One region of the Delftia sp. S65 genome, then DNA from elsewhere that is predicted to be linked to it. Evidence: predicted binding sites of a transcription regulator. Region 1 holds the regulator's gene; each other region holds the start of a gene.
What was found. Region 1 encodes FNR, which switches genes on or off when oxygen is low (the NO sensors DNR and NnrR bind a similar motif). Its sites were predicted from a motif close to TTGATNNNNATCAA; they were not measured.
Positions count from the first base shown of each region.

Region 2: the regulator FNR is predicted to act here: its motif matches at 3,388-3,401, upstream of cyoA (ubiquinol oxidase subunit II).
Region 3: the regulator FNR is predicted to act here: its motif matches at 1,882-1,895, upstream of dsrO (sulfate reduction electron transfer complex DsrMKJOP subunit DsrO).

Region 1 is NZ_JACVUR010000012.1:110,107-115,958, reverse strand. It holds gene ccoG (cytochrome c oxidase accessory protein CcoG) at 1-1,265, shown strand, start outside; gene IAE24_RS13135 (FixH family protein) at 1,323-1,637, shown strand; gene IAE24_RS13130 (hypothetical protein) at 1,817-2,104, shown strand; gene fnr (fumarate/nitrate reduction transcriptional regulator Fnr) at 2,186-2,905, opposite strand; gene hemN (oxygen-independent coproporphyrinogen III oxidase) at 3,068-4,450, shown strand; gene IAE24_RS13115 (sulfite exporter TauE/SafE family protein) at 4,456-5,172, shown strand; gene IAE24_RS13110 (HD-GYP domain-containing protein) at 5,242-5,852, shown strand, end outside.
Region 2 is NZ_JACVUR010000035.1:1,941-7,792, reverse strand. It holds gene alaS (alanine--tRNA ligase) at 1-1,008, opposite strand, end outside; gene IAE24_RS22735 (hypothetical protein) at 1,177-1,377, shown strand; gene IAE24_RS22730 (hypothetical protein) at 1,444-1,803, shown strand; gene IAE24_RS22725 (MFS transporter) at 1,860-3,197, opposite strand; gene cyoA (ubiquinol oxidase subunit II) at 3,496-4,542, shown strand; gene cyoB (cytochrome o ubiquinol oxidase subunit I) at 4,609-5,852, shown strand, end outside.
Region 3 is NZ_JACVUR010000013.1:81,641-87,492, reverse strand. It holds gene dsbG (thiol:disulfide interchange protein DsbG) at 1-792, shown strand, start outside; gene IAE24_RS13705 (DsrE family protein) at 804-1,205, shown strand; gene IAE24_RS13700 (hypothetical protein) at 1,190-1,654, opposite strand; gene dsrO (sulfate reduction electron transfer complex DsrMKJOP subunit DsrO) at 2,010-2,855, shown strand; gene nrfD (NrfD/PsrC family molybdoenzyme membrane anchor subunit) at 2,872-3,915, shown strand; gene IAE24_RS13685 (tetrathionate reductase subunit A) at 3,994-5,852, shown strand, end outside.

The DNA of each region.
Region 1 (5,852 bases):
ACGGCCTGCCCTGGCTGGAGTGGGGCCAGCGCCAGATGGTGCTGTTCGACCTCGGAACGCGGCGCTTCTATCTCTTCGGGCTGGTGCTGTACCCGCAGGACTTCATCTACCTGGCGGGCCTGCTGATCATCTCGGCGCTGGCATTGTTCCTGTTCACGGCCGTGGCCGGGCGCCTGTGGTGCGGCTTCTCGTGCCCGCAGACGGTCTACACCGAGATCTTCATGTGGGTGGAGCGCAAGGTCGAAGGCGACCGCAGCGCGCGCATGCGGCTGGACAAGAACGGCTGGACCTTCGAGAAGGCCTGGAAGAAGTCGCTCAAGCAGTTGCTGTGGATCGCCATTGCGCTGTGGACCGGCTTCACCTTCGTGGGCTACTTCGTGCCCATCCGCGAGCTGGGCGGCGAGCTGCTGGCGCTGCAGGGCAGCTGGCAGATGTTCTGGGTGCTGTTCTACAGCTTTGCCACCTATGGCAACGCGGGCTACATGCGCGAGCAGGTCTGCAAGTACATGTGCCCCTATGCGCGCTTTCAGAGCGCCATGTTCGACCGGGACACCATGATCGTCAGCTACGACACGGGCCGGGGCGAGCCGCGTGCACCGCGCACCAAGAAGGTGGACTACAAGGCCCAGGGCCTGGGCGACTGCATCGACTGCAAGATGTGCGTGCAGGTCTGCCCCGTGGGCATCGACATCCGCAACGGCCTGCAATACGAATGCATTGGCTGCGGCCTGTGCATAGACGCCTGCAATTCCATCATGGACAAGATGGAGTACCCGCGCGGCCTGATCCGCCTGACCACGCAGAACGCCATGGCCGGCCTGTGGCGGCGTGCCCAGGTGTTGCGCCGCATCTTCCGTCCGCGCGTGCTGATCTACTCGGCCGTGCTGATCGGCTTGAGCGTGGCCATGATCGTGAGCCTGGCGTTGCGCCAGTCGGTCAAGGTGGACGTGATCCGCGACCGCGCCTCGCTGTCGCGCATCGTGGCGGGCGGCAAGCTGGAGAATGTCTACCGCCTGCAGATCATGAATGCCACCGAGCAGGCCCAGCGCTACCGCATCAGCGCCCATGGCCTCGATGGGCTGGAGCTGGCGTCCGAGCAGGAAGTCGAGGTCGGCCCGGCCGAGACGCGCGGCATTGCGGCGCGACTGCAGATTCCCTACGGTTCGGCCGAGCCGGGCTCGCACACCGTATTCTTCGATATCGATGCCGTGCATTCAGGCGCGGGACGCGCGTCCGAAAAGGCCGTCTTCCTGGTGCCCCGGTGATGTTCCTGGCAGGCGCGGCACGGTCCGCGCCTGCCGCCTGAAAGAAAGAGGTTTCCCATGTCTTCCAGTCCCGCAGTTTCCGCGCCCGCGCAGGCTCCCTCGCACCCCGACGCCGGCAAGCCCTGGTGGAGGTTCGGCCATGTCTGGCTGGTGGTGGCCGGCCCGGCGGCCGTGGTGGTCGCTGCCGTGATCACGGCCATCATCGCCATCAATGGCGCCGATCCCGTGATCGACCCCGACTACTACCGCAACGGCATCACGATCAACGAGCGTGCCGATGGCGTGCGCGAAGTGCCCAAGAGCATGGCGCCCGCCGTCACCGGCCGCAACCATGCGGCTACGCCCGCGCACGATCACCCCACGGACCGCTGATCGCCGTGCACCCCTGCAAGAGGCCGCAGTCGCGGCCTTTTTGCATGGCGGATCGCATCTCCGGCATGCGCGACGGGTGAGGGTTTCCTACAGGCGTGCAGGGCGCTGCGGGGCTTGGCGCCATGCGTTGGCGCGGCGCACAATGAAGGCGACCCCTCGACAGCACAAGGAGATCGCTGATGTTGGCCCAACGCTGGATGTGGATTGCCTGGCCTGCCTTTCTGGCAGCCGCCGTGATGGAGATGCTGGTTTTTGCCTTTGTGGACCCGCTGGAGCTGCATTGGCTCGGCGACCTGGGCTGGTCGCGCCAGGGCATCTACACGCTGGCCTTCTTCGCCTTCTGGGGCGTGACCATGCTCTCCAGCCTGATGACCACCATGCTGGGCTGCTCGGCCCGCGATCTCAATGACGGCGTGGTCTCCGAGCCCGACCCGGACCTGGCCATGCAGGGGCTGGGGCGGGACTGAGCGAGAGCCCGCCGCAATGAACAAGGCCCGCTGTCGCGGGCCTTGTTCATTGGCGGATGAATGCTTGCCGCCCTTGCAGCCTCACTGGCACTGCTGGCTGTTGACGATGCGCTTGAGCGCCTCCGTGTCCAGGATGCGCAGATGGCGCTGGCGCACCTCGATGATGTTGTCGTCCGCGAACTTGGAGAAGGTGCGGCTCACCGTCTCCAGCTTCAGGCCCAGGTAGCTGCCGATTTCCTCGCGCGTCATGCGCAGCACCAGTTCGGACTTGGAAAAGCCCCGTGCATGCAGGCGCTGCACGAGGTTGAGCACGAAGGCGGCCAGGCGCTCTTCGGCGCGCATGCTGCCCAGCAGCAGCATCACGCCGTGCTCGCGCACGATCTCGCGGCTCATGACCTTGTGCACATGGTTTTGCAGGGCCGTGACCTCGCGCGACAGGTCTTCCAGCTTGTCGAAGGGCATGACGCAGACTTCGGCGTCTTCCAGCGCGACGGCATCGCAGGTGTGGTGGTCGTTGACGATGCCGTCCAGGCCGATGATCTCGCCGGCCATCTGAAAGCCTGTGACCTGGTCGCGTCCGTCCTCGGTGGCCACGCAGGTCTTGAAGAAGCCGGTGCGGATGGCGTACAGCGAGGTGAATGTCTCGCCGTTGCGAAACAGCAGGCCTCCGCGCTTGACCTTGCGGCGCGTGGCCACGATGTCGTCGATGCGCTGCATCTGCTCGGCATCCAGGCCCATGGGCATGCACAGTTCGCGCAGGTTGCAGTTGGAGCAGGAGGCTTTGATGGTCTGAAGGTTCATGGAGTGATAAACATCAGCGGCACACAGCGTGCCGGCGGTGACCTCGTGGATTGCGATGAGTTGGATCAAATTGTCGCAGCAGTCCCTCAAACAACTCTTGATATGAGTCAAGGACATGACCGATGTGCTGCGGCACAGTCGAGGTATTAGAGGAAAAAACCCATGACCGCTGTCACCCCAGAGCTGCTGCGTCGCTTTGACGTACCGGGGCCCCGATACACCTCGTTCCCTACCGCCGACCGCTTTGTCGAGGCCTTTGGTGCAGAGGACTATATCCTGGCGCTGCAACAACGCAAATCGAGTACCGCAGCGCGTGCCATGCCTTTGTCGCTGTATGTGCACGTGCCCTTTTGCGAGTCGCTTTGCTATTACTGCGCCTGCAACAAGATCGTGACGCGCCACCACGATCGCGCCGCCGTCTACCTGGACTACCTGGCGCGCGAGATGGCCTTGCACACGGCCCATTGCGGCAAGGGCCAGACCGTCAGCCAGCTGCACCTGGGCGGCGGCACGCCCACCTTCTTCTCCGACGACGAGCTGCGCACGCTGATGGGCCTGTTGCGCGAGCATTTCAAGCTGGAGCCGGGTGGCGAGTACTCCATCGAGGTCGATCCGCGCACCGTCAGCGTCGAGCGCCTGGCCGTGCTCAAGGAGCTGGGCTTCAATCGCCTGAGCTTCGGCGTGCAGGACTTCGACGAGCAGGTGCAGATCGCCGTGCACCGCGTGCAGCCGGCCGAGCAGGTGTTCGAGCTGGTGGCGGCCGCGCGGCAGCTGGGCTTTGCCTCCATCAACGTGGACCTGATCTACGGCCTGCCCAAGCAGACGCCCGAATCCTTCGAGCGCACGCTGGCCCAGGTCAACGCGCTGCGGCCCGACCGCATCGCGCTCTATGCCTATGCCCACCTGCCCGAGCGCTTCAAGCCGCAGCGGCGCATTGCGGCCGAGGATCTGCCCCAGGGGGCCGACAAGCTGGCCATGCTGTCGCGTTCCATCGCCGCGTTCATGGACGGTGGCTATGTCTATGTGGGCATGGACCACTTCGCCCTGCCGGAGGACTCGCTGGCCGTGGCCAAGCGCCAGGGCCGGCTGCACCGCAACTTCCAGGGCTACAGCACCCAGCCCGACTGCGACCTGATTGCGCTGGGCGTTTCGGCCATCGGCAAGGTGGGTGCCAGCTACAGCCAGAACGCCAAGACGCTGGAGGAGTACTACGACGCCATCGACGCCAGCCACCTGCCCGTGGTGCGGGGCCTGGCGCTGTCGCGCGACGACCTGGTGCGCCGCGCCGTCATCATGGCCATCATGTGCCAGGGCGCCGTGCTGTTCGAGCCCATGGAGCAGGCCTGGCTGCTGGGCTTTCGCGAGTACTTCGCGCCCGAGATGGCGGCCCTGGAGGACCTGCAGGCCAAGGGCCTGGTGCAGATCAGCGACGAGGGCTTCCAGGTCACTCCCATGGGCTGGTACTTCGTGCGCGGCGTGGCCATGCTGTTTGACCGATATCTGCAGGCGGACAAGAACCGGGCGCGGTTTTCGAGGATCATCTAGGCCCCATGCTGTTGTCGCTGCTCTGGACCGCTTTGATCATGGGGCTCGTCGGCGGGCCCCATTGCCTTGCCATGTGCGCTGCGCCCTGCGGCGTGGTCACGGGCGGGGCGGGGCAGGGCGGCGGCTCGCAGGTGGTGGCCGTGCATGGATTGCAAAGCCGACTGTGGCTGCGCACGGCGCTGTTCCACGGCGGCCGTCTGGCCGGTTATGCCAGCCTGGGCGCTGCCTCGGCCCTGGCCATGGAGAGCCTGTCCTGGCTCACCAGCCAGACCACGGCGCTGCAGCCGTTCTGGATGCTGACCCATGTCGCCGTGATGGCCTGGGGCCTGGCCATGATGGTGCAGGCCCGCCAGCCCGCCTGGCTGGAGTCAGCCGGCCGCGCCGCCTGGCGGCGCGTGCAGCCCTGGGTGTCGGCGCCGGGCGGCACGCTGGCGGCAGGCTATGCCTGGGCGCTCATGCCTTGCGGACTGCTGTATTCGGCCGTGCTGGTCGCCGCGCTCAGCGGCGGCCCGCTGCAGGGCGCGCTGGCCATGGCGGCCTTTGGCGTGGGCAGCGGCCTGTGGCTGGTGGCCGGCCCCTGGCTGTGGCGGCTGGGCCGGCAGCGCCTGAACGGCCTGCGCGCCGAATGGGGCACGCGCCTGGCCGGCCTGATGCTGGTGGGCGTGGCCGTCTGGGCGCTGTGGATGGACCTGATCTACAAGCCCAGCCTCTGGTGCCGTTGAGCAACAGCTGAGGCCAGACTTGGCACCTGGGGTCGCGGATTGGCTGCGAGGCCCTCAGAACTGGAGATAATGCCCGAATCATCGGCTTACATATTGCCGATTCCTTCAGCCTCGGGGCCGTTGCCGCGCGTGAACCATTCCGTCCTCATCGATATCCGAGACCTCCGTCCGGGCATGTTTGTCCAGCTCGATGTTGGGTGGCTGAACCATCCCTTTCCGGTCAGCAGCTTCAAGATCACCTCCAGCGCACAGATCCAGACCCTGAAATCCCTGGGCCTGGAGGTGGTGCGCTGTGTCCCGCACAAAAGCGACACCTGGCCCGCCGAGGTGCGCACCCCGCCGCCGCAGGAGCTGCCGCCCGTCGTGGTGGCCCCCGAGCCTGCACCCACCGAACCTGCTCCAGCACCGCTGCTGCTGTCCGTGCCCGACTGGCGCGGCCGGCTGGAGGATTGCAATGCGCGCTTTCAGAAGGTGGAGCGCGGCTATGTGGCCATAGAGACCACCATTGCCAGCGCGCCCGAGCAGGCGCGCATGCCCACCGAGGCCCTGGTCGATGGCTGCCTGGCCGAACTGGCGGGCCCGCAGGACGTGGCCATTCACCTGCTGTCCGATGGCGTGGGCAGCAGCCAGAGCGTGCATGCCGTCAACGTGACCGTGCTCAGCCTGCTGCTGGGCCGGGC
Region 2 (5,852 bases), on a different contig from region 1:
GACCAGCTTGTGGAAGAACGGCGTCTTCTGGCCCAGCTTGTAGCCGTGGCGGATGGCGCGGCGCACGATGCGGCGCTGCACGTAGCCGCGGCCTTCGTTGGAGGGGATCACGCCATCGGCCACCAGGAAGGCGGTGGCGCGGATGTGGTCGGCGATCACCTTGAGCGAGGGGGTCTCGATGTCGGTGATGTGCGTCTCGCGCGCAGCGGCCTTGATCAGCGCCTGGAACAGGTCGATCTCGTAGTTGCTGTGCACATGCTGCAGGATGGCGGCCAGGCGCTCCAGGCCCATGCCGGTGTCCACGCAGGGCGCGGGCAGCGGCTTGACGTTGCCCTGCTCGTCCATGTCGAACTGCATGAACACGTTGTTCCAGATTTCGATGAAGCGGTCGCCGTCTTCGTCAGGGCTGCCCGGAGGGCCGCCGGCCACGTGCGCGCCGTGGTCGTAGAAGATTTCCGAGCAGGGGCCGCAGGGGCCGGTGTCGGCCATCATCCAGAAGTTGTCGCTCTTGTAGCGGCCGCCCTTGTTGTCGCCGATGCGGATCACGCGCTCGGGCGGCAGGCCGATTTCCTTGGTCCAGATGTCATAGGCCTCGTCGTCCTCGGCGTAGACCGTGGCCAGCAGGCGTTCCTTGGGCAGCTTGTAGACCTCGGTCAGCAGCTCCCAGGCCCACTTGAGCGACTCGCGCTTGAAGTAGTCGCCGAAGGACCAGTTGCCCAGCATCTCGAAGAAGGTGTGGTGGCGGGCCGTGTAGCCCACGTTTTCCAGATCGTTGTGCTTGCCGCCTGCGCGCAGGCAGGTCTGCACCGAGGTGGCGCGCTTGTAGGGGCGCTTGTCGGTGCCCAGGAACACGTCCTTGAACTGGACCATGCCCGAGTTGGTGAACATCAGCGTCGGATCGTTGCCGGGCACCAGGGGGCTCGACTCCACGATGGTGTGGCCCTTGGATGCGAAAAAGTCCAGAAAGCTCTTGCGAATGTCGGCAACGGTGAAAGTGGGTGTGCTCATGGTGTCTAGGAGTTCGGAGCGCGCACGCGGGGCGCTGCCCCTGGCGGGAGGGTGTCCCGTCGGGACCAACGCGCATTATAGGTTTGCCCCATGGTTGCAGCAGCGAGCCCTGCCTGGCCTCCATCACGCACGTGGCCAAAGAAGGCCTCTCCTCCCATTTGCCCGCCCTTGAGCACGATCTCCAACCCGTCACTGACCGGATCGCTGACATGCGCGCGCAACAGCGGCACGCGACTGGCCGGTCCACGGCGCCTGCAGCTGCGGGTGGCGCCCCATCCGGGCCGCAGGGCCGACATTCTTGCGCTGGAGAAATGGCTGGTGCAGGAGATGGGGGAGATGGCTAGCACAGGCGATCTCGCCGTTCCCTGATCCCGCTCAGACTGCGCGCGATGGGCGCCCTGGATAATCGCCAGCCGGAACCACAGCAAGCACACCATGGCGCAACCACAGACACCCGAGCCCCATTCCAGCGAACCGGCCCCCGCTGCCAGCGCCAACGGATCCGATCCGGCCAAACCGCCAACACCGCCGAAATCGCCCAAGCCGCCAAAAAGCCGCATCGTGCCCTGGCTCATCGGCCTGCCCGTGGCCTTCTTCGCTGTGCTCATGCTGGCTGGCCAGTTGCTGTCCACGCCCGAAGGCGAGGCGCGCTGGGTGGAGCGCGAAACCATCAAGATCTGCCGCAAGGAAACCGCGCGGCCAGAGGCCGAGCGCAAGACGCAGCAGTTTGAATCGGTGCAGGACTGCGACAGGCTCGAATTCGACTTCAAGCAGCGCTACGGTGAAAACCCCTGAGGCGGAGGCGCAACGAAAAAGGCCGGCAGAGCCGGCCTTTGATTTGCTGCGCCCGTTCAGTCGCGCGTCTCGATGGCGCGGTTGATGCCCAGCGCCGCCAGCGTGCACAGCGCACCCGACAGCAGATAGATCCCCAGCGCCACCAGTCCGAAGCGCGAGGACACGCCCAGGGCCACCAGCGGAGCGAATGCCGCGCCCACCAGCCAGGCCATGTCCGAGGACAGCGCGGCACCCGTGTAGCGATAGCGTGAGGGGAAGTTGGACGTCACCGTGCCTGCCGCCTGGCCATAGGACAGGCCCAGCAGGATGAAGCCGACGATGATGAACACGTTGTTCCCCATCGTTCCGCTGCCCAGCAGCCAGGGCGCCAGGAAGCTGAAGATGCCGATCAGGCAGGCCATGGTGCCCAGCGTGTTGCGCCGGCCCACACGGTCGGCCAGCCAGCCCGAGACCATGATGGCGGCAGCCGCACAGAAGGCACCCACGATCTGCACCCCGAGCACATGGGTCACCGACTGGTCCGAATACAGCGAGATCCAGGACAGCGGGAAGATGGTCACCAGGTGGAACAGCGCAAAGCTGGCCAGGGCGGCAAACGCGCCGATCACCACGTTGCGACCCTCGTCGCGCATCAGCGGCAGCACGCCCATGGGCTCCAGCTCACGCTGCTGCAGCAGTTCGGTGTAGGACTGGCCCACGACCAGGCGCAGCCGGGCAAACAGTGCCACGACGTTGATGGCAAAGGCCACGCAGAAGGGATAGCGCCAGCCCCAGCTGAGGAACTCGTCGGCTCCCACATGGGCGTAGATGAAGGCAAACAGCCCTGCCGCGAGCACGAAGCCCAGCGGCGCGCCCAACTGGCCCATCATCGAATACCAGCCGCGCCGGTTCTTGGGCGCCGACATGGCCAGCAGCGACGGCAGGCCGTCCCACGAGCCGCCCAGCGCAATGCCCTGGCCTATGCGCAGCAGCGCCAGCACGATGATGGCGTTCACCCCCGCCTGCTGGTAGCTGGGCAGGAAGGCCATGCCCACGGTGCACACGCCCAGTAGAAACAGCGCCAGCGTCAGCTTGGTCGCCCGCCCCCAGCGCCGCTGCACGGCCATGGACAGCGCCGTGCCCAGCGGCCGGGCCACGAAGGCCAGCGAGAAGATGGCGAACGACATCAGCGTGCCGTCGAGCTTGGAAAGGTAGGGAAACAGCAGTGCCGGGAAGACCAGCACGCAGGCGATGCCGAACACGAAGAAGTCGAAGTACTCCGAGGATCGCCCGATGATCACGCCGACGGCGATTTCGTTGGGCGTGACATCTTCGTGGGTGTCGGCGCGGGACAGAGATTCTTTGCTCTCATAGCTTCCGCCGGGGAAGCTTGCAGTTGTGTCGAGGCCGCTCATAGATGGATGCTCCTTGTCTCGTCTCACTGACAGCTCTGTTCTACGCCCTCGCTTGATCTGGCGCAAGGCGGTTTCCACCTCGACCGGCCTCGGTGTTTGTCCTGCTGCGCGCGACGCGAAAATGCGGCCTCCGGACCGCCAGGCACATGCCGTGCACCCGCCCAGGTAGCAGAAAGTTCCCGGGTTCTCCTTGACGTTGGACAAAATGTCCAATGGACAAATTTATACTTCGTAATACATTTGCCCGGATCTTGTAATCCGCGTTTCTATGTAAACGCGCTCTTGTTGCGCCCCTAGCATGCTAAAAATCAAGGAACTCCGTGGGCCTGCGTGGCTCACCGCGGCCGCTTTGACAGCCAGTCTCACTGGCTGCAGCAAAGCCGTCGTGCTCAACCCCGCCGGCGACATCGCCGCGCAGCAAGGCAACCTGGTGGTCACGGCCACCTTGCTGATGCTGATCATCATCATCCCGGTGATCATCCTCACGCTGCTTTTCGCCTGGAAATACCGCCAGTCGAACACCGAGGCCCACTACGACCCCGAATGGCACCACTCCACCACGCTGGAGCTGGTGATCTGGTCCGTGCCGCTGATGATCATCATCGCGCTGGGCGCCATCACCTGGATCAGCACCCACAAGCTCGACCCCTACCGTCCGCTGGACCGCGTCTCGGCCACCAAGCCGCTGAGCACCGATGTCAAGCCGCTGGAGGTGCAGGTCGTGGCCATGGACTGGAAGTGGCTGTTCTTCATCCCTGAAAAAGGCATCGCCACCGTCAACGAGCTGGCCGCTCCCGTGGATCGTCCCATCCACTTCAAGCTGACCGCCACCTCGACGATGAACTCCTTCTACGTGCCTGACCTGGCCGGCATGATCTATGCCATGCCCGGCATGCAGACCGAGCTGAACGCCGTGATCAACAAGCCCGGCGTGTTCCACGGCCTGGCATCGCACTACAGCGGCGCCGGCTTCTCGGGCATGACGTTCAAGTTCCATGGCCTGAGCAACGAAGAGTTCGATCAGTGGGTTGCCAAGGCCAAGTCCGAAGGCAAGGCCCTGACGCGCGATACCTACCTGAACCTGGTCAAGCCCAGCGAGCGCAACCCGGTCGAGCGCTTCGCCACGGTGGACGAAGGCCTGTACGACAAGGTGCTCAACCGCTGTGTCGAAGAAGGCAAGATGTGCATGCATCACATGATGGCCATCGACGCTGCCGGCGGCGAAGCCTATCTCAAGGCCGTGGGCATGAACCTGCCCCAGGATGTGTGCACGGTGCAAAACGCCGACCGCGTCGTGGCCTTCCTGGACCAGCGCGACGGCTCCGCAGCCGCTGCGCAGCAATAAGCAGTTAGCGGACGCGGACGACGGCCAGACCGCCGCCCGCTCCCATCACGACCTAAGAGACTCGATATGTCTGAACATACCTCCCCGGCACAGGCCCACTGGCTGCTGGGACGCATCACTTGGGACTCCATCCCGATGGCGCATGAGCCCATCGTGCTGGCGACCTTCATCGCCGTGGTGCTCGGCGGCCTTGCCGTGCTGGGCCTGCTCACCAAGTTCCGCCTGTGGGGCCCGCTGTGGCGCGACTGGCTGTGCAGCATCGACCACAAGAAGATCGGCATCATGTACATGATCCTCGGTCTGGTCATGCTGCTGCGCGGCTTTGCCGACGCGCTGATGATGCGCCTGCAGCAGGCCATGGCCTTCGGCGACAACCTGGGCTACCTGCCTCCGCACCACTACGACCAGATCTTCACGGCACACGGCGTGATCATGATCTTCTTCGTGGCCATGCCCTTCGTGACCGGCCTGATGAACTATCTGGTGCCGCTGCAGATCGGCGCCCGCGACGTGTCCTTCCCGTTCCTGAACAACTTCAGCTTCTGGATGACCACGGGCGGCGCCGTGCTGGTGATGATCTCGCTGTTCCTGGGCGAGTTCTCCACCTCCGGCTGGCTGGCACTGTCCAACCTGGGGGCGCAGAACCCCGGGGTCGGGCTTGACTACTACATCTGGGGATTGCAGGTGGCCGGCGTCGGCACCACGCTGTCAGGCATCAACCTGATCGTGACCATCATCAAGATGCGCGCACCCGGCATGAACCTGATGAAGATGCCCGTCTTCACCTGGACCGCCCTGTGCACCAACGCGCTGATCGTGGCCTCGTTCCCCATCCTGACCGCAGCCCTGGTGCTGATGTCGCTGGACCGCTACGTCGGCACGAACTTCTTCACGAACGAGCTGGGCGGCAACCCCATGCTGTACGTGAACCTGATCTGGATATGGGGCCACCCCGAGGTCTACATCCTGATCCTGCCCTGCTTCGGCATCTTCTCGGAGATCGTCTCCACCTTCAGCCGCAAGCGCCTGTTCGGCTACACCTCCATGGTGTACGCGACGGTGTGTATCACCATCCTGTCCTACCTGGTCTGGCTGCACCACTTCTTCACCATGGGCTCCGGCGCCAGCGTGAACACCTTCTTCGGCATCACGACGATGATCATCTCGATCCCGACGGGCGCCAAGATCTTCAACTGGCTGTTCACCATGTACCGCGGCCGCATCCGCTTCACGGTGCCGATGCTGTGGACCGTGGGCTTCATGTGCACGTTCGCCATCGGCGGCATGACCGGCGTGCTGCTGGCCGTTCC
Region 3 (5,852 bases), on a different contig from region 1:
CTGTTTCCCCTGCCTGCACTGGCAGGAGCCCTGGCCCTGTCGGCAGCCTTGGCCCTGCCGGCTGCGGCGTCCGAGCTGCCATCGGAGGATTTCCTGGCCCAGCAGGGACTGACCCTGGTGGGACCGCTGCCGGCCGTGGGCGGACTCAAGGCCTGGGCCGCCTACCGCGACCGCCAGCCCGTGCCCATCTACCGCATGCCTGACGGCAAGCACTGGGTGCTGGGCACGGTGATCGACGCCCAGGGCCGCGACGTGAACGCCCAGGCCCTGCAGGCCGCCGTGCAAAAGCCCATGGGCGAGCAGCTGTGGAGCGATGTGCAGCGCGCCCAGTCCATACCGGATGGCCGCGCCGACGCGCCGCGCACGGTCTATGTGTTCACCGACCCCAACTGCCCCTATTGCAACCAGCTGTGGAACGATGCCCGGCCCTGGGTGGAGAGCGGCCAGGTGCAGTTGCGCCACATTCTGGTGGGCATCCTCAAGCCCAGCAGCGAGGGCAAGGCCGCCGCCTTGCTGACCGCGCGCCAGCCCGAGCAGGCCCTGGCCGAGCACGCACGCGCCTATGCCAAGGCCGGCCGCGCCAGCGCAGAGGGCGCGGGCGCCACGCCGCTGGCCCCGGTGCCGCAGGCCACGCGGCAGGTGCTGGCCAACCATGCCTCGCTGATGTCCACCTGGGGCCTGCGTGCCACGCCGGCCCTGGTCTGGAAGGATGACAAGGGGCTGGTGCAGGTGCGCACCGGCCTGCCGCCGGGCCTGCTGGAAGAGGTCATGGGGCCGCGTGGCAGGAAATGACGAGGACGACCATGAGCACAAGCCGTTCTCCCGCCGCTTCCACCGCCTCCAACGACTGGAGCGACCTGTTCCCCGCCCGGCCGGATGCGCCGCCGCTGCGCATCGTGCTGCATGCGCCCACACCCGGCGCCCTGGCCCGTGCACGCAGCAATCTGGCCAACCTGCGCCAGGACCGGCCCGGTGCCGAGGTCCGCATCGTCATCAACGGCCCGGCCGTCGAGGCGCTGCTGGACGCCGCGCCGGGCACGCCGCAGCATCTGGATGCGGACGCCCTGGCCCATGCGCTGGTCTGCCCGAACACGCTCAGGAAGCTGGGCCGCGAGGCGCCTGCCGGCATGCGCGTGCTGCCGCAGGGCGGCATCGAGTCACTGGCCCTGCTGCAGCAGTCGGCCTGGTGCTACGTGCGCTGCTGAGCGGCCTGCGCCAGCGAGGCCAGGCAGCGCGCCTGCCATTGGTATTCAGGCTCGAACGATTCCCGGTCCGTGACGGCGCCGTGGCCGCCCTCGCCATAGACCATGGCGTAGGCCGCATAGTCGGCCGCCTGCAGCGCCCGGCCCGCCAGCCCATGGGCCGTGGCATAGGTGGCGGACACGGCGGCATGGCCGCAGCCGTCGAGGGAGCGCGATCCCTGGTGGTGGTTGGCCAGGCTGGCCGCCTCGCGGGCCAGGCGGTCCAGCTCCTGCCTGTCGATCTGGCCGTCCAGGTAGCGGCGAAGGCCTTGTGCGCAGCGGATGACGTCCGGGTCTTCCAGCAGGTGCGCGATGCGGTCCACGCAGGCCTGTGTGAATTGCAGCCTCAGGTGCTCGCCGGCTTCGGCGGCAAGGTCCAGTTCCGAAGCAAGGCTGTTCAGGGCATGGTTCATGGAGAACTCCTTGGCAGTGGCGACACAAGCAGCGTAGACCGGGGCCGCGCACGGAAACAAGAGGGTGATTTCCGATACGCGCCCTGCATTCCCGAGGAATGCAGTCACCCTGTTAACCCCGTCTTAATCCCTGCGCCACACGCTATGGACTGCCTTGGGCGCCTGTCCATGGCAGGCAGTCGGTGGCACTTTGCAAGCACTCTGCAGGCACTTGGAAAGCCCATTGCTTGACTCACATCAAGCCGCCAAAGCCCTGAATTTCATATATTAAATTCAATATAAAAAGCATATTTTTAATGCTTTATTGAGTTTGAGCGACCACCCTCCGTGGCCGCAGGACGATGAAAGACAGGCCATGCCAAAAACATCCCGCGCCGGCAGCGGCTGCAACGACTGCAGCTGCAAGCCCTCCTCCCAGGACATCCCCGCCCGCACCGCCGCCCATGCGCAGCCCGCCGCCGGCAAGCGCGGCTTCCTGCAGGACCTGCTGGCCGCCGCCATGGCGGCCGTGGCCCTGCCCGTGGCGGCGGCCGCGCCCGGCACCACGGGTTTCCAGCCACCGCGCCGCCCCGGCGAGGCCGGCAGGCGCTACGGCATGCTGGTGGATCTGCGCCGCTGCATAGGCTGCCAGGCCTGCACGGTGAGCTGCTCCATGGAGAACCTGCCGCCGCTGGGCCAGTTCCGCACCACGGTGCTGCAGTACGAGGTGCAGCACGCGGGCAACGAGGACCTGCCGCCGGCCATGCTCAACCTGCCGCGCCTGTGCAACCACTGCGACAACCCGCCCTGCGTGCCGGTCTGCCCGGTGCAGGCCACCTTCCAGCGCAGCGACGGCATCGTGCTGGTGGACAACGAGCGCTGCGTGGGCTGCGGCTACTGCGTGCAGGCCTGCCCCTATGACGCACGCTTCATCAACCACGAGACGCAGACCGCCGACAAGTGCACCTTCTGCGAGCACCGCCTGGAGGCCGGACTGCTGCCGGCCTGCGTGGAAAGCTGCGTGGGCGGCGCCCGCGTGATCGGCGACCTCAACGACGAGGGCAGCGAGATCCGCCAGCGCATGCGCGAGCACGCCAAGGACCTCAAGGTGCTCAAGCCCGCCATGGGCACGGACCCGCATGTGTACTACCTGGGATTGCCCGACGCCTTCGTCGACGGCGTGGACGGGCAGGCCAGCGTGCGGCTGGTCACTTCCCACTGAACGCAAGGAGCACCCCATGCACATCGTCGAACTCCTGACCCCCGCCTACGAATCGGCCTGGCTGCCCTGGGCCGTGCAGTACTTCTTCCTGGCCGGCATTGCCACGGGCGCCGCCCTGCTGGCCGCCGCCTGCGCCTGGGCGCCTCGCGGCAGCGCCATGGCGCGCCTGCTGCCGGCCGCCGTGCTGGTGCTGGCCGTCAGCGCCATCGCCGCGCCCGTGTCGCTGCTGGCCGACCTGCACCAGCCTGCGCGCTTCTGGCATTTCTATGCGCACTTCACGCCGTGGTCGTGGATGTCGGTGGGCGCCCTGCTGCTGCCGGTCTTCGTGGGACTGGCGCTGGCCTTCGTGCTGGCCTGGTGGCTGGGCCGGCCGCAGTGGCTGCGCTGGCTGGCACCGCTGCTGGCCGTGTCGGCGCTGACCATCACCGCCTATACCGGCGCCGAGCTGATGGCCGTGCGCTCGCGCCCGCTGTGGAACACGCTGTGGGTGCCGCTGAACCTGGCACTCACGGGCTGGCTGGCCACGGTGGGCTGCATGCTGGTGACGGCGCGCTTTCTGCCCGCCCGCCACCGCCCCGATGCCGGCGCCCTGCAGGCCCTGCGCGTGCTGGGCCTGGCGCTGGCGCTGTGCCTGCTGGCCATGGTGGCGGTCTGGGCCGTTGCCGGCTGGCTGGGCCAGGGCCGCTCCTTCCAGGCGGCGCTGCAGCTGTGGCAGCAGTTTCCGGTCTGGCGCCTGAGCATGCTGGGCTCGGCCGTGGCCGGTGCCGCCTTGCTGTGGGCCCTGGTGCGGGGTGGGCATCGCATGGCCTGCCCGCGCTACACGCTGGCCCTGGGGCTGGGCCTGGCCGCCGCGGCCTGGGCCTTCCGCTGGGCGCTGTTCATGGGCGTGCAAGGCGTGCCCAAGTACGGCGCGGGCCTGTACATCTACCACATGCCGCTGGGCGGCGACGGCCTGCTGGGCATGCTGGGCGTGGCCGGCCTGTGCATTGCACTGGTGACGCTGGCCACCTGGGCGCTGGAGCTGTTTCCCGCGCGCTCGGCCGCGGCCCGCGCCCTCTGACACCGCCGCCCTGACGACCCCTCACCCATTCACGGAGCGCGGCCCGCCACCGGCCGGCCGCGCCACAGAAAGCCTTTCATGACCGACAAGAAGAAACTCCCCCAAGCTCCCGAAGATTCCCTGGATGCCGAGGCCACACGCCGCCGCCTGCTGCTGCGCGGCGGACTCACCGCCGGTGGGCTGGCCGCCTTTGCGGCCGGCTACGGCGAGACGCTGGCACGTGGCGCCAAAGGCCTGGTGACAGGCACCTCGGGCACGCCCACGGCCAGCGCCACGCGCGGCAATTCGCTGACGCCGGAGTTCCGCATCGACCCGGCCACGGGCGCGCTCGCCACCCAGCCCGGCCAGGTGGTCAGCCCCTCCAGCTGCCTGGGCTGCTGGACGCAGTGCGGCGTGCGCGTGCGTGTCGATACCGCCAGCAACCGCATCCTGCGCGTGGCAGGCAACCCCTACCACCCGCTGGCCACCACGCGCCCTGCCGCCATGGAAGAACCCGTGCGCGAGGTCTACGCCAAACTGGGCAAGGAGCTGGGCCTGGAGGGCCGGGCCACGGCCTGCGCGCGCGGCTCGTCCATGCTGGAGCACCAGAGTGCGCCGCACCGCGTGCTCACCCCGCTCAAGCGCGTGGGCCCGCGCGGCAGCGGCCGCTGGCAGAGCATTTCCTTCGAGCAGCTGGTGCAGGAAGTCTGCGAGGGCGGCGACCTGTTCGGCGAAGGCCAGGTCGATGGCCTGCGCGCCATCTGGGACATCAGGACGCCGCTGGACGCCGACAACCCCGAGTTCGGTCCGCGCTCCAACCAGTTGCTGGTGACCGACGCCTCCAACGAAGGCCGCGCCCAGCTGCTGCGCCGCTTTGCGGGGCCGTCCTTCGGCACCGTGAACGTCAGCAACCACGGCGCCTACTGCGGCCAGAGTTTTCGCGTGGGTGCGGCAGCGGCCCTGGGCGACCTGCCCGGCATGCCGCACGGCAAGCCCGACTGGAGCCATGCCAGCTTCGGCCTGTTCATCGGCGCGGCACCCGCGCAGTCCGGCAACCCCTTCCAGCGCCAGGGCCGCGAACTGGCCGAGGCCCGCTCGCGCGAGGACAACCGTTTCCGCTACGTGGTGGTCTCGCCCGTGCTGCCGACCTCGTCCAGCTTGGCTGCAGGCAGCGGCAACCGCTGGCTGGCCGTCAAGCCGGCCAGCGACCTGGCCCTGGCCATGGCGCTGATCCGCGTCATCCTGGACGAGGCGCGCTATGACACGGGCTTTCTCGCCCAGCCCGGCCCGGCCGCCATGCAGGCGGCGGGCGAGGCGTCCTGGAGCAATGCCACGCACCTGCTGGTCAACGAGCCCGGCCACCCGCGCCATGGCAGCTTTCTGCGCGGCGCCGACGTGGGCTGGGCCCTGCCCGCGCCGGCCGAAGACGGCAAGCCGGCCCAGGATGTGTTCGTGGTGCAGCGTGCCGATGGCAGCCTGGCGCCGCACACCCAGGCCGAGCCTGCACAGCTGATGGTGCGCACCCGCGTGGCCGTGCCCGGCCTGAAGGCCGAAGGCGCAGACCAGGCCCCCGAGCTGTCGGTCTGCTCCTCGCTGGCCAAGCTGCATGAGCAGGCCAGCCTCAAGACACTGGACGAGTACGCGGCGCTGTGCGGCGTGGCGCGCGGCGAGATCGAGGCGCTGGCGCGCGAGTTCACCAGCCATGGCAAGCGCGCCGTGGCCGATGCGCATGGCGGCACCATGAGCGGCGCGGGCTTCTACACCGCCTACGCCATCAGCATGCTCAACACCCTGGTGGGCAACCTCAACGTGCAGGGCGGCCTGGTGCTGGATGCCGGCCCGTTCGGCCCCTTCGGCCCGGGCCCGCGCTACGACTTCGCCAACTTCGACGGCAAGGTCAAGCCGCGCGGCCTGGCGCTGTCACGCCACCGCCAGCCCTACGAGAAAAGCGCGGAATT